Regions from separate parts of the Pseudomonas sp. Arb-4-2C genome, predicted to be linked through region 3. Evidence: predicted binding sites of a transcription regulator. Region 3 holds the regulator's gene; each other region holds the start of a gene.
The links. The regulator FliA, encoded in region 3, starts transcription of late flagellar genes. The targets are predictions, from matches to a motif close to CTAAAGTTTNNNNNNNNNNNGCCGNTAA.

Region 1 (2,199 bases), 3.0 Mb from region 3:
TTTCGCCAGCCTCGCCTCGGCCACGGTCAACGCTGCCGAGCGCATCGAACGCCTGGCATTGCGCGCCGAGGACGAGCATCAGCGCGCCGAGGTCTACCGTCAGGCCAGCGGCCAGCAGCAACGCGAAATGATCGGCCAGAGCAAAGCGCACAAACGTCTGGTGGAAGAAATCAACCTGGTCGGCGGCAGCGACCTGACCGTGCTGATCACCGGCGAAACCGGAGTCGGCAAGGAGCTGGTGGCGCAGGCGATCCACGCGGCCTCCCCGCGCGCCGACAAACCGATCATCAGCCTCAACTGCGCCGCGCTGCCCGACACCTTGGTCGAGAGCGAACTGTTCGGCCATGTGCGCGGCGCCTTTACCGGCGCCACCAGCGACCGGCGCGGCAAGTTCGAACTGGCCAATGGCGGCACGCTGTTTCTCGATGAAGTCGGCGAACTGTCGCTGACTGTGCAAGCCAAGTTGCTGCGGGTGCTGCAGAGTGGCCAGTTGCAACGGCTCGGCTCGGACAAGGAGCATCAGGTCGACGTTCGTCTGATCGCCGCGACCAACCGCGATCTGGCCGAAGAAGTGCGCAGCGGCCGCTACCGCGCCGACTTCTATCACCGTTTGAGCGTGTACCCGCTGCGAGTCCCGGCGCTACGCGATCGCGGGCGCGACGTGTTGCTGCTCAGCGGCTTCTTTCTGGAACAGAACCGCTCACGCATGGGCCTCAACAGCCTGCGCCTGAGCAGCGACGCTCAGGAGGCGCTGCTCGCCTACACTTGGCCGGGCAACGTGCGTGAATTGGAGCACCTGATTGGCCGCAGCGCACTGAAGGCGCTGGGCAACTGCAAGGTGCGGCCGAAGATTCTCAGCCTGAATGCGGCAGATCTGGATTTACCGCGCGAGGTTGTGGATAACTCGCCCGCGCCTTTCACTGACTTGAATACCGCGCCATTGCCGATCGGCGACCTGCGCAGTGCGACCGAGCAATATCAGCGGCAGTTGATCAGTGCAGCCCTGGCGCGCCATCAGGATAACTGGGCAAGTGCGGCGCGGGAGTTGGGGCTGGATCGGGCGAATCTTGGGCGGATGGCGAAACGGCTGGGCATAAAAAGCTAAAAGCACCCTCTCCCGGAAGGAGAGGGCTGGGCGGGCGGCGCTCCGATGAGGGGCTTTGGATCTGACGCCACCCGACAACGGACCTAAAGCCCAACCTTTTGACGCCGATAACCCGGCATCAATAGTTTCTGGCGATTTGCACCCTCGCCCATCACCTTTTTCCACAGAAGGTTTATATGTCTTCCACCAAAGCCCGCGCAGATTCACTTTCGCTTCTGCTGTTTACCTTGCGCAGCGGCAAGCTGATGGCGATCAACCTGCTGAAAGTCAGTGAAATCATCCCCTGCCCGCCGCTGACCAAGCTGCCGGAGTCGCACCCGCACGTCAAAGGCATCGCCACCCTGCGCGGCGCGTCGCTGTCGGTGATCGACCTCAGTCGCGCCATCGGCGAACGGCCGCTGGAAGACCCGAACGGCGGCTGCCTGATCGTCACCGACGTCAGCCGTTCGAAGCAGGGTCTGCACGTGCAGGCCGTGAGCAAAATCGTCCATTGCCTGACTACCGACATCAAACCACCGCCGTTCGGCTCCGGCGGTTCACGCGCCTACATCACCGGCGTGACCTCGGTTGACGGCACGCTGGTGCAAGTGCTCGACATCGAGAAAGTCATCCACAGCATCGCCCCGGCGCAGATCGAAATGGCCCCGACCGATCTGAGCATGGAAGACGCCGAAGTAATGGGCAATGCGCGGATTCTGGTGGTCGACGACAGCCAGGTGGCGTTGCAGCAATCGGTGCACACCCTGCGCAATCTCGGCCTGCAGTGCCACACCGCGCGCAGTGCCAAGGAAGCCATCGATTGCCTGCTCGATCTGCAAGGCACCGCGCAGCAGATCAACCTGATCGTCTCCGACATCGAAATGTCCGAGATGGACGGCTACGCCTTCACCCGCACCCTGCGCGAGACCCCGGACTTCGCTCACCTCTACGTGTTGCTGCACACCTCGCTCGACAGTGCGATGAACAGCGAAAAAGCCCGCCTGGCCGGCGCCAATGCGGTGCTGACCAAGTTCTCTTCGCCAGAGCTGACCCAGCGTCTGATCGAAGCGGCCAAACACGTCGCGGCCAACGGTCACTGAGTCTTGACCAACAGC
Region 2 (2,199 bases), 2.8 Mb from region 3:
GACCTTGATCAGGTAGCTCTGGAAACGCTGACTGCGCTCATGGAAGGTGATGATCAGCGGGTCGTGGCTTTCTTGCAGCTGGCGCAGGTTGCTGGAGATTTCCAGGGGCGTGGTCAGCACCTTTGGTGGCTGCGGAGTATCATCCGCGCTTAGGGCGTTTGGCACGTTTTCTCAATCTCCAGACAAAATTTGACTACGACTAGCCAGCATTTTGCCAGCATGTTTCGCGGGTTGATAGTGCAGGCACATCGAATGGCTCACGCCTGGCTGAGCGTACGCGGCTTGGTGGGTTTGGCGAAAGTGCCAGTGGCGTCATACAGCGCCGGTGGCTCGCCCCCGGTGAGGATTTTCAGCTGATTGGCCGTGGTGGCCTGCTGAATCTGGATCGACTGGCCGTTCTTGACGTTGGCGGCCTGGCACTGGGCAATCAGGTCGGTCAGTACATCGCTCTGGGACAGCAACTGATCGCCAATGCTCGATTGGCTGGCCAGTTGCTCCAGACCCTGGCGGTCGAGCGGCAGGTTGAGGCTGGCAAGGATTTCACTGCGCTTGCGGCCATGCTGTTCAAGCAGAATGATCAATGCCTGTTTGCGCGCCAGAATATCTTCGAGCAAGGGCATGTCGCGACCGTGCAAGGCGAGGGACTCGGTTTGCAGTAACTCCAGCAATTGTTGAGCTGGAGCAAAGTCGTCGGTGATCAGTTGCAATAAATTAGTGTCGTGCATGGCTGGCCTTGGGTTCTAAGCGTCCAAAAGCCTGGCGCCGGCAAAAGCCTAGCGCTGGGCTTCGAAGTTGAGCAGTTTGCTGGCTACACGGTTGCTGTCGACTTTGTAGCTGCCATCGGCAATCGCTGCTTTCAACTCGGCCACACGGGCTTTGTCGACGGCAGGCTGATCACGCAGCTTGTCAGTGACCTTCTGCAACTGTTGAGCCTCATTGCTGAGGTGTACCGATTCCCCGCTTTTTGCGGTACTGGCCGTTTCGGCCTGGGTATTCAGCGGTGCAGAGGTGCCGGTTTCGGCGTTTTCCTTTGGCGCGCTGGTACGCGTACTGCCTGTAAGTGACGAGGAGCTGTTCAAACGGCTGAAATCGATGACCATGTTAAAAACCTCTGGGAATTTGGACGCTTGCCATGTTTTCGGCCATTCCCTGGAAAACTTTAGGCTCATTTGCAATGAGCTGTCTGCGCCGAAGCGTGCCCTGCTGCGGCACAGTTTAGGGAAGCAACGGGGCTGGCGCCAGTTTTCTGCGTGAGCGTTTTACATGGCCACTTCCACCTGGCCCGGCGCGATGACTTGCGCCTTGATCACTCGGTTGGAGTTGAGGTTTTTCACTCGAATCTGTTCTTTCAGGCCGCCATTGGCCAGGGCCTCGCCGGGCATGCGCACGGCGAGCGTACCGCTGCGGGCGATGATGACCACTTGATCACCCTTGCGCACCACTTCTGCCTGTTCCAGGTGCACCAGCGTAATGACCTGATCGGCTACCGTTGGTCGGGTCAATTTCTGTCCGATGGCTTCATCCACCGACGTCAAAAAACCTTGATTGATCTGACTGACGTCGCGTTCACGCAAGGTCACGTCCTGCGGTTCGATAATCCCGGCACGTTTGAGGGGTCGGGTAGTGGTGACAATCTCGCGAAACAGGCGGACTTGAGCGGGCACGAACACCGTCCACGGCGAGCTTCCCTCGCAGCGAACCTTGACCGTTACCCGGCCCAGCGGACGTGCCGGACTCTCCAGCGACGCTGTCAATTCCTTGTCGCACATAGGCATGCGCATACGCGGGTCGAGCTGGTTGACCTCGATTTCGTAGCGGCCTTCCGTTTGACTGGTGGCCAGATAGTCTTCTACGGTGAACTCAAGAAAGCCCTGAGTGACGCCGATAAGCATGTCAGGCAAGGTAACCGTATCAGCACCGGCAGGGCTGCCAGCGAAAAAGAAGCAGACGGCGGACACCGCGCACAGCGCTTTGCGGGTGCGGGAGGTCAGGCGTCGAAAAAATGTCGTTTGAGCGTTCATACGAGTTAAAAAGCAAGCGCCGTGCCGTTTAGCAATGAATGTGCGTCGCAACAACACTTGGCGTTGGTGTAGGAGTCTGGGCATGGCTGGTGTAATGGATTCGGTGAACCAGCGCACGCAACTGGTGGGGCAGAATCGCCTGGAGCTGTTGTTGTTCCGTCTCGACGGTCAGCAGCTC
Region 3 (2,199 bases):
CAGTTGCACAGCGTCGCCGAACCTGCCTTTTTCAAGGCTCTCGACCAGTTCGACCGCGTGTTTTTTCAGGGTCGATTCGAAATCGCCCTGTGAAGATTCGTTATGCTCCATAGCTCCCCCGCGCGTTCATCAGCCGATGCGTTCGAAAATCTTCTCGATTTTTTCTTTCAGCGCCTGAGCCGTGAAAGGTTTGACCACGTAGCCGTTCACACCGGCCTGAGCGGCCTCGATGATCTGCTCGCGCTTGGCTTCTGCAGTCACCATCAGCACGGGCAGGTGCTTGAGTTTTTCATCGGCACGCACGTGGCGCAGCAGGTCGATACCGGTCATGCCCGGCATGTTCCAGTCCGTTACCAGAAAGTCGATGCTTCCGCTGTTGAGCACCGGAATGGCAGTCGTGCCATCGTCGGCCTCGACGGTGTTGGTGAACCCCAGATCACGCAGCAGGTTCTTGATGATCCGCCGCATCGTTGAGAAGTCATCAACGATGAGGATTTTCATGTTCTTGTCCAATTCGACCTCCAAGCAGTCTTAAACGCGCCCAGCACCTGGACGCGCCATTTCAATCAATCCGGCAAAGCACTCGATGACTGTCTGGAGCACAACAGAGCAAGACCGGTGCCGTTCATCACCGCACCAGCCTCGTTCGCAGTGTCCCCACACTGCCTTCAGCGCGCTCGCCACTCCCCCAAACGCCCCCGCAAGCGGGCCGCGCACTGGCTGTGTAACTGGCTGACCCGCGATTCACTGACGCCAAGGACTTCACCGATCTCCTTGAGGTTCAGCTCTTCGTCGTAGTACAGCGCCAACACCAGTCGCTCACGCTCCGGCAAATTGGCAATCGCGTCCGCCAGCGCGGCCTGGAAGCGTTCATCTTCCAGATCGCGTGACGGCTCAAGATGAGAACTGGCGCCATCCTCGTGCAGCCCTTCGTGTTCGCCGTCCTGCAACAGGTCGTCGAAACTGAACAGCCGGCTGCCCAGCGTGTCATTCAAAATCCCGTAGTAATCGTCGAGACTCAATTGGAGTTCGGCCGCAACCTCGTGATCTTTAGCATCACGGCCGGTTTTAGCTTCAATTGCCCGAATTGCGTCACTGACCATACGGGTGTTGCGGTGAACCGAGCGTGGCGCCCAATCACCTTTGCGCACTTCATCGAGCATCGCACCGCGGATTCGAATGCCCGCGTACGTTTCGAAACTGGCGCCCTTGCTGGCGTCATATTTGGTCGAGACTTCGAGCAGGCCGATCATCCCGGCCTGAATCAGATCTTCGACCTGCACACTCGCCGGCAAGCGCGCCAGCAGGTGATAGGCAATGCGCTTGACCAGTGGCGCGTAACGCTCGATCAACTCGTACTGCGCGTCACGTGCCGACTTCTTGTAGTAATTCATACCGCTGGCGGTCATAACACAGGCCCTGCCGTTTGCTGCACGAGGCGCTCGACGAAAAACTCAAGGTGACCGCGCGGGTTGGCAGGCAGCGGCCAGGTATCGACCTTCTGCGCGATCGCCTTGAACGCCAGCGCGCACTTGGAACGCGGAAAGGCTTCATAGACCGCTCGCTGCTTCTGCACTGCCTTGCGCACGCTTTCGTCGTACGGCACCGCGCCGACGTATTGTAAGGCGACATCGAGGAAGCGATCCGTGACCTTGGTCAACTTGGCGAACAGGTTGCGCCCTTCCTGCGGGCTCTGCGCCATGTTGGCGAGGACGCGGAAGCGGTTCATGCCGTAGTCGCGATTGAGCAGTTTGATCAACGCGTAGGCATCGGTGATCGAAGTCGGCTCGTCGCAGACCACCAGCAACACTTCCTGGGCTGCGCGGACAAAGCTGACTACCGAGTCACCAATGCCTGCAGCGGTGTCGATCACCAGCACATCGAGGTTGTCGCCGATGTCGCTGAAGGCCTGAATCAGACCGGCATGTTGCGCCGGACTCAGGTGAACCATGCTCTGGGTGCCGGAGGCGGCCGGCACGATGCGGATCCCGCCGGGACCTTGCAACAGCACGTCGCGCAGCTCGCAGCGACCTTCGATCACGTCGGCCAGGGTACGTTTGGGGGTCAGTCCCAGCAGAACGTCGACGTTCGCCAGCCCCAGGTCGGCGTCCAGCAGCATGACCCGACGGCCAAGCTCTGCCAACGCCAGAGACAAGTTCACTGACACGTTAGTCTTGCCGACGCCACCTTTGCCGCCGG
Region 4 (2,199 bases), 2.9 Mb from region 3:
AGTCAATAATCCCCGCGCTTGCGAAATGCCCAGCGCCCGGCAATCACGGTAAACGTCACCACCAGCGCCACCAGAATCCAGAACCCCTCCGGATCCGTCGCCAGCGGTACGCCGCCGACGTTCATGCCGAAGAAACCGGCAATGATGTTGATCGGCAGCGCCAGCACCGTCACCACCGTCAGGGTAAACAGCGTGCGGTTGCTCTGTTCGTTGAGGTTGGCGGCGATCTCTTCCTGAAGCAATTTGATCCGCTCACCAAGGGCAGTGAGGTCGTTGATGATCAGCGCGAACTCCTCGGTGGATTTGCGCAGCTCCTTGACGTCCTCCTTCTGCAGCCACGGGGGCGGGCGGTTGAGCAGGCGCAGCAACGACCCCGGCTCCAGCGCCAGCAGCCGTTGCAGGCGCACCAGCACCCGGCGATTGGCGCCGAGTTCGGCGCGGTTGGTCGACAGGCGTGAGGAGAGCAATTCATCTTCCACCTGGTCGACGCTCATGCTGGTCTTGCGCACGATTTGCGTCAGCACTTCGCCCTGATCGCGCAACAGGTGCACGAGCAGTTCCGACGGCGAGCGAAAGCATTCGCCGGCCTTCACCGACGAGCGCAGTTTGTCCACCGAGTGCAGCGGTTGCAGGCGCGCGCTGACGATCAACTTGCTGCGCACGCAGACCCACAGCGTCGACACGTCGGAGGAGACCATGCTGCTGAGGTTGAACACCACGTCGTTGACCACCGCCAGCAAGGCCGAGTCAACGTGTTCGATGCGCGTTGAACGCGAACCTTCGTGCAACGCTTCAAAAAATTCTTCGGGCAATTGCAGGTGGCTTTTCATCCAGCGTTCGCACGCTGCGTGGGCCAGGTTCAGGTGCAACCAGAGGAATTCATCACCGTCGCTGTCGTCTTGCAGGCAGCGCAGGGCGGTCGCCGAATCGACTTCGCGGCCACGTTCGCCCGGGCGGAAACGGAAACCGTAAAGCAGGCCGAACAAGTCAGGGTCGCGATGACTGATATCGAGGCTGTGGTTCATGGAGGCTCGCTGCGAGGAGGGCGCGTCGGTCGCGGAATGGCAGGTTCACTGAGCCGCATCATCGCAAGCGCATATGACACTTGTGTGACGACTAAATGACGCCAGATCAATGTCTTACCGGCGGTCGGATTTTCTTCAAGAAGCGCTCTGGTGCGCCGATCACGCTTAGGTTACGTTGCGCGCGCTTGGCCATGAGCCAAGGCTCGCCGACACGGATGTCCGGCAAAACTCCACGCCTCACCGGGCGTGCCTCATCCCTGTCCTGAGTATCTTGCGATGCTGCAAAAATCCCTGAGAGCGCAAATTCTCGCCCTGCTGAGCGGCAGCCTGCTGGCGATGTTGTTGATCGCGCTGGCCTGTTTTCATTTCCTGTCCAACGGCGTGCAGAACTACAGCCAGTTGATCGCAGGTCCCTTGCACACCTCGCAGTTGATCGACGAGGCCAACCTGCAATTCAAGGTGCAGGTACAGGAATGGAAGAACGTCCTGCTGCGCGGCAAGCAACCGGCGGACCTGGCCAAATACTGGAGCCAGTTCGAAGATCGCCAGCGCGATGTGCAGAACATCCTCGGTGAACTGGCCGGCCAGAAAGGCATCGAGCCGGCGCTGAAAAGCCGCATCGAACGCCTGCGTGACGAGCACCGTCAACTGGGCAGCGCCTACCAGAAAGGCCGTGATGCCTACGTGGCGGCCGGTGGCGATCCAACCGCTGGCGACACCGCTGTCAAAGGCGTAGACCGTGCCACCAGCGATCAGATGAGCGAACTGGTGGCCGAGCTGCGCAAGCACGGCAACGAACAGTCGGCGCAGATCAGCGCCAGTGCCGACAGCACCGTATTGCTGGGCATTCTGGTGATGCTCGGCTCGGGGCTTCTGATCGGTCTCTTGAGCCTGTGGCTGGTCAACCGCAACCTGATCGAACCGATCCGCAAGCTGATCGATTACGTCACCCAGTTGAGTCGCGGGCGCCTCGCCGAACGTGTTGCCAACAACCGCCAGGACGAGTTGGGCAACCTTGCGGCCGCCGCCAATACCCTGCGTGACTTCCTTGCCGAAACATTCACCCACCTGCAACGCAGCGCCAGTGATCTGGACAGCGCCAGCGGCGAGCTGAACGCCATTGCCACGACCATGGCCGGCGGCACCAACGAGCAGTTCAACCGCACAGACCAGG

Region 1: AC0J41_RS21190 (chemotaxis protein CheW) is a predicted target of FliA. The motif match lies at 1,189-1,216, and genes of this name have one in related genera.
Region 2: flgM (flagellar biosynthesis anti-sigma factor FlgM) is a predicted target of FliA. The motif match lies at 1,136-1,163, and genes of this name have one in related genera.
Region 4: AC0J41_RS19325 (methyl-accepting chemotaxis protein) is a predicted target of FliA. The motif match lies at 1,160-1,187, and genes of this name have one in related genera.

Annotation. Positions count from the first base shown of each region.
Region 1 is NZ_CM146899.1:4,689,533-4,691,731, forward strand. It holds gene norR (nitric oxide reductase transcriptional regulator NorR) at 1-1,105, shown strand, start outside; gene AC0J41_RS21190 (chemotaxis protein CheW) at 1,282-2,184, shown strand.
Region 2 is NZ_CM146899.1:4,180,477-4,182,675, reverse strand. It holds gene AC0J41_RS18885 (flagellar brake protein) at 1-165, opposite strand, end outside; gene AC0J41_RS18880 (flagella synthesis protein FlgN) at 258-725, opposite strand; gene flgM (flagellar biosynthesis anti-sigma factor FlgM) at 774-1,100, opposite strand; gene flgA (flagellar basal body P-ring formation chaperone FlgA) at 1,260-2,021, opposite strand; gene AC0J41_RS18865 (chemotaxis protein CheV) at 2,104-2,199, shown strand, end outside.
Region 3 is NZ_CM146899.1:1,333,727-1,335,925, reverse strand. It holds gene AC0J41_RS06065 (protein phosphatase CheZ) at 1-111, opposite strand, end outside; gene AC0J41_RS06060 (chemotaxis response regulator CheY) at 130-501, opposite strand; gene fliA (RNA polymerase sigma factor FliA) at 669-1,409, opposite strand; gene fleN (flagellar synthesis regulator FleN) at 1,406-2,199, opposite strand, start outside.
Region 4 is NZ_CM146899.1:4,262,959-4,265,157, reverse strand. It holds gene AC0J41_RS19330 (transporter) at 3-1,025, opposite strand; gene AC0J41_RS19325 (methyl-accepting chemotaxis protein) at 1,302-2,199, shown strand, end outside.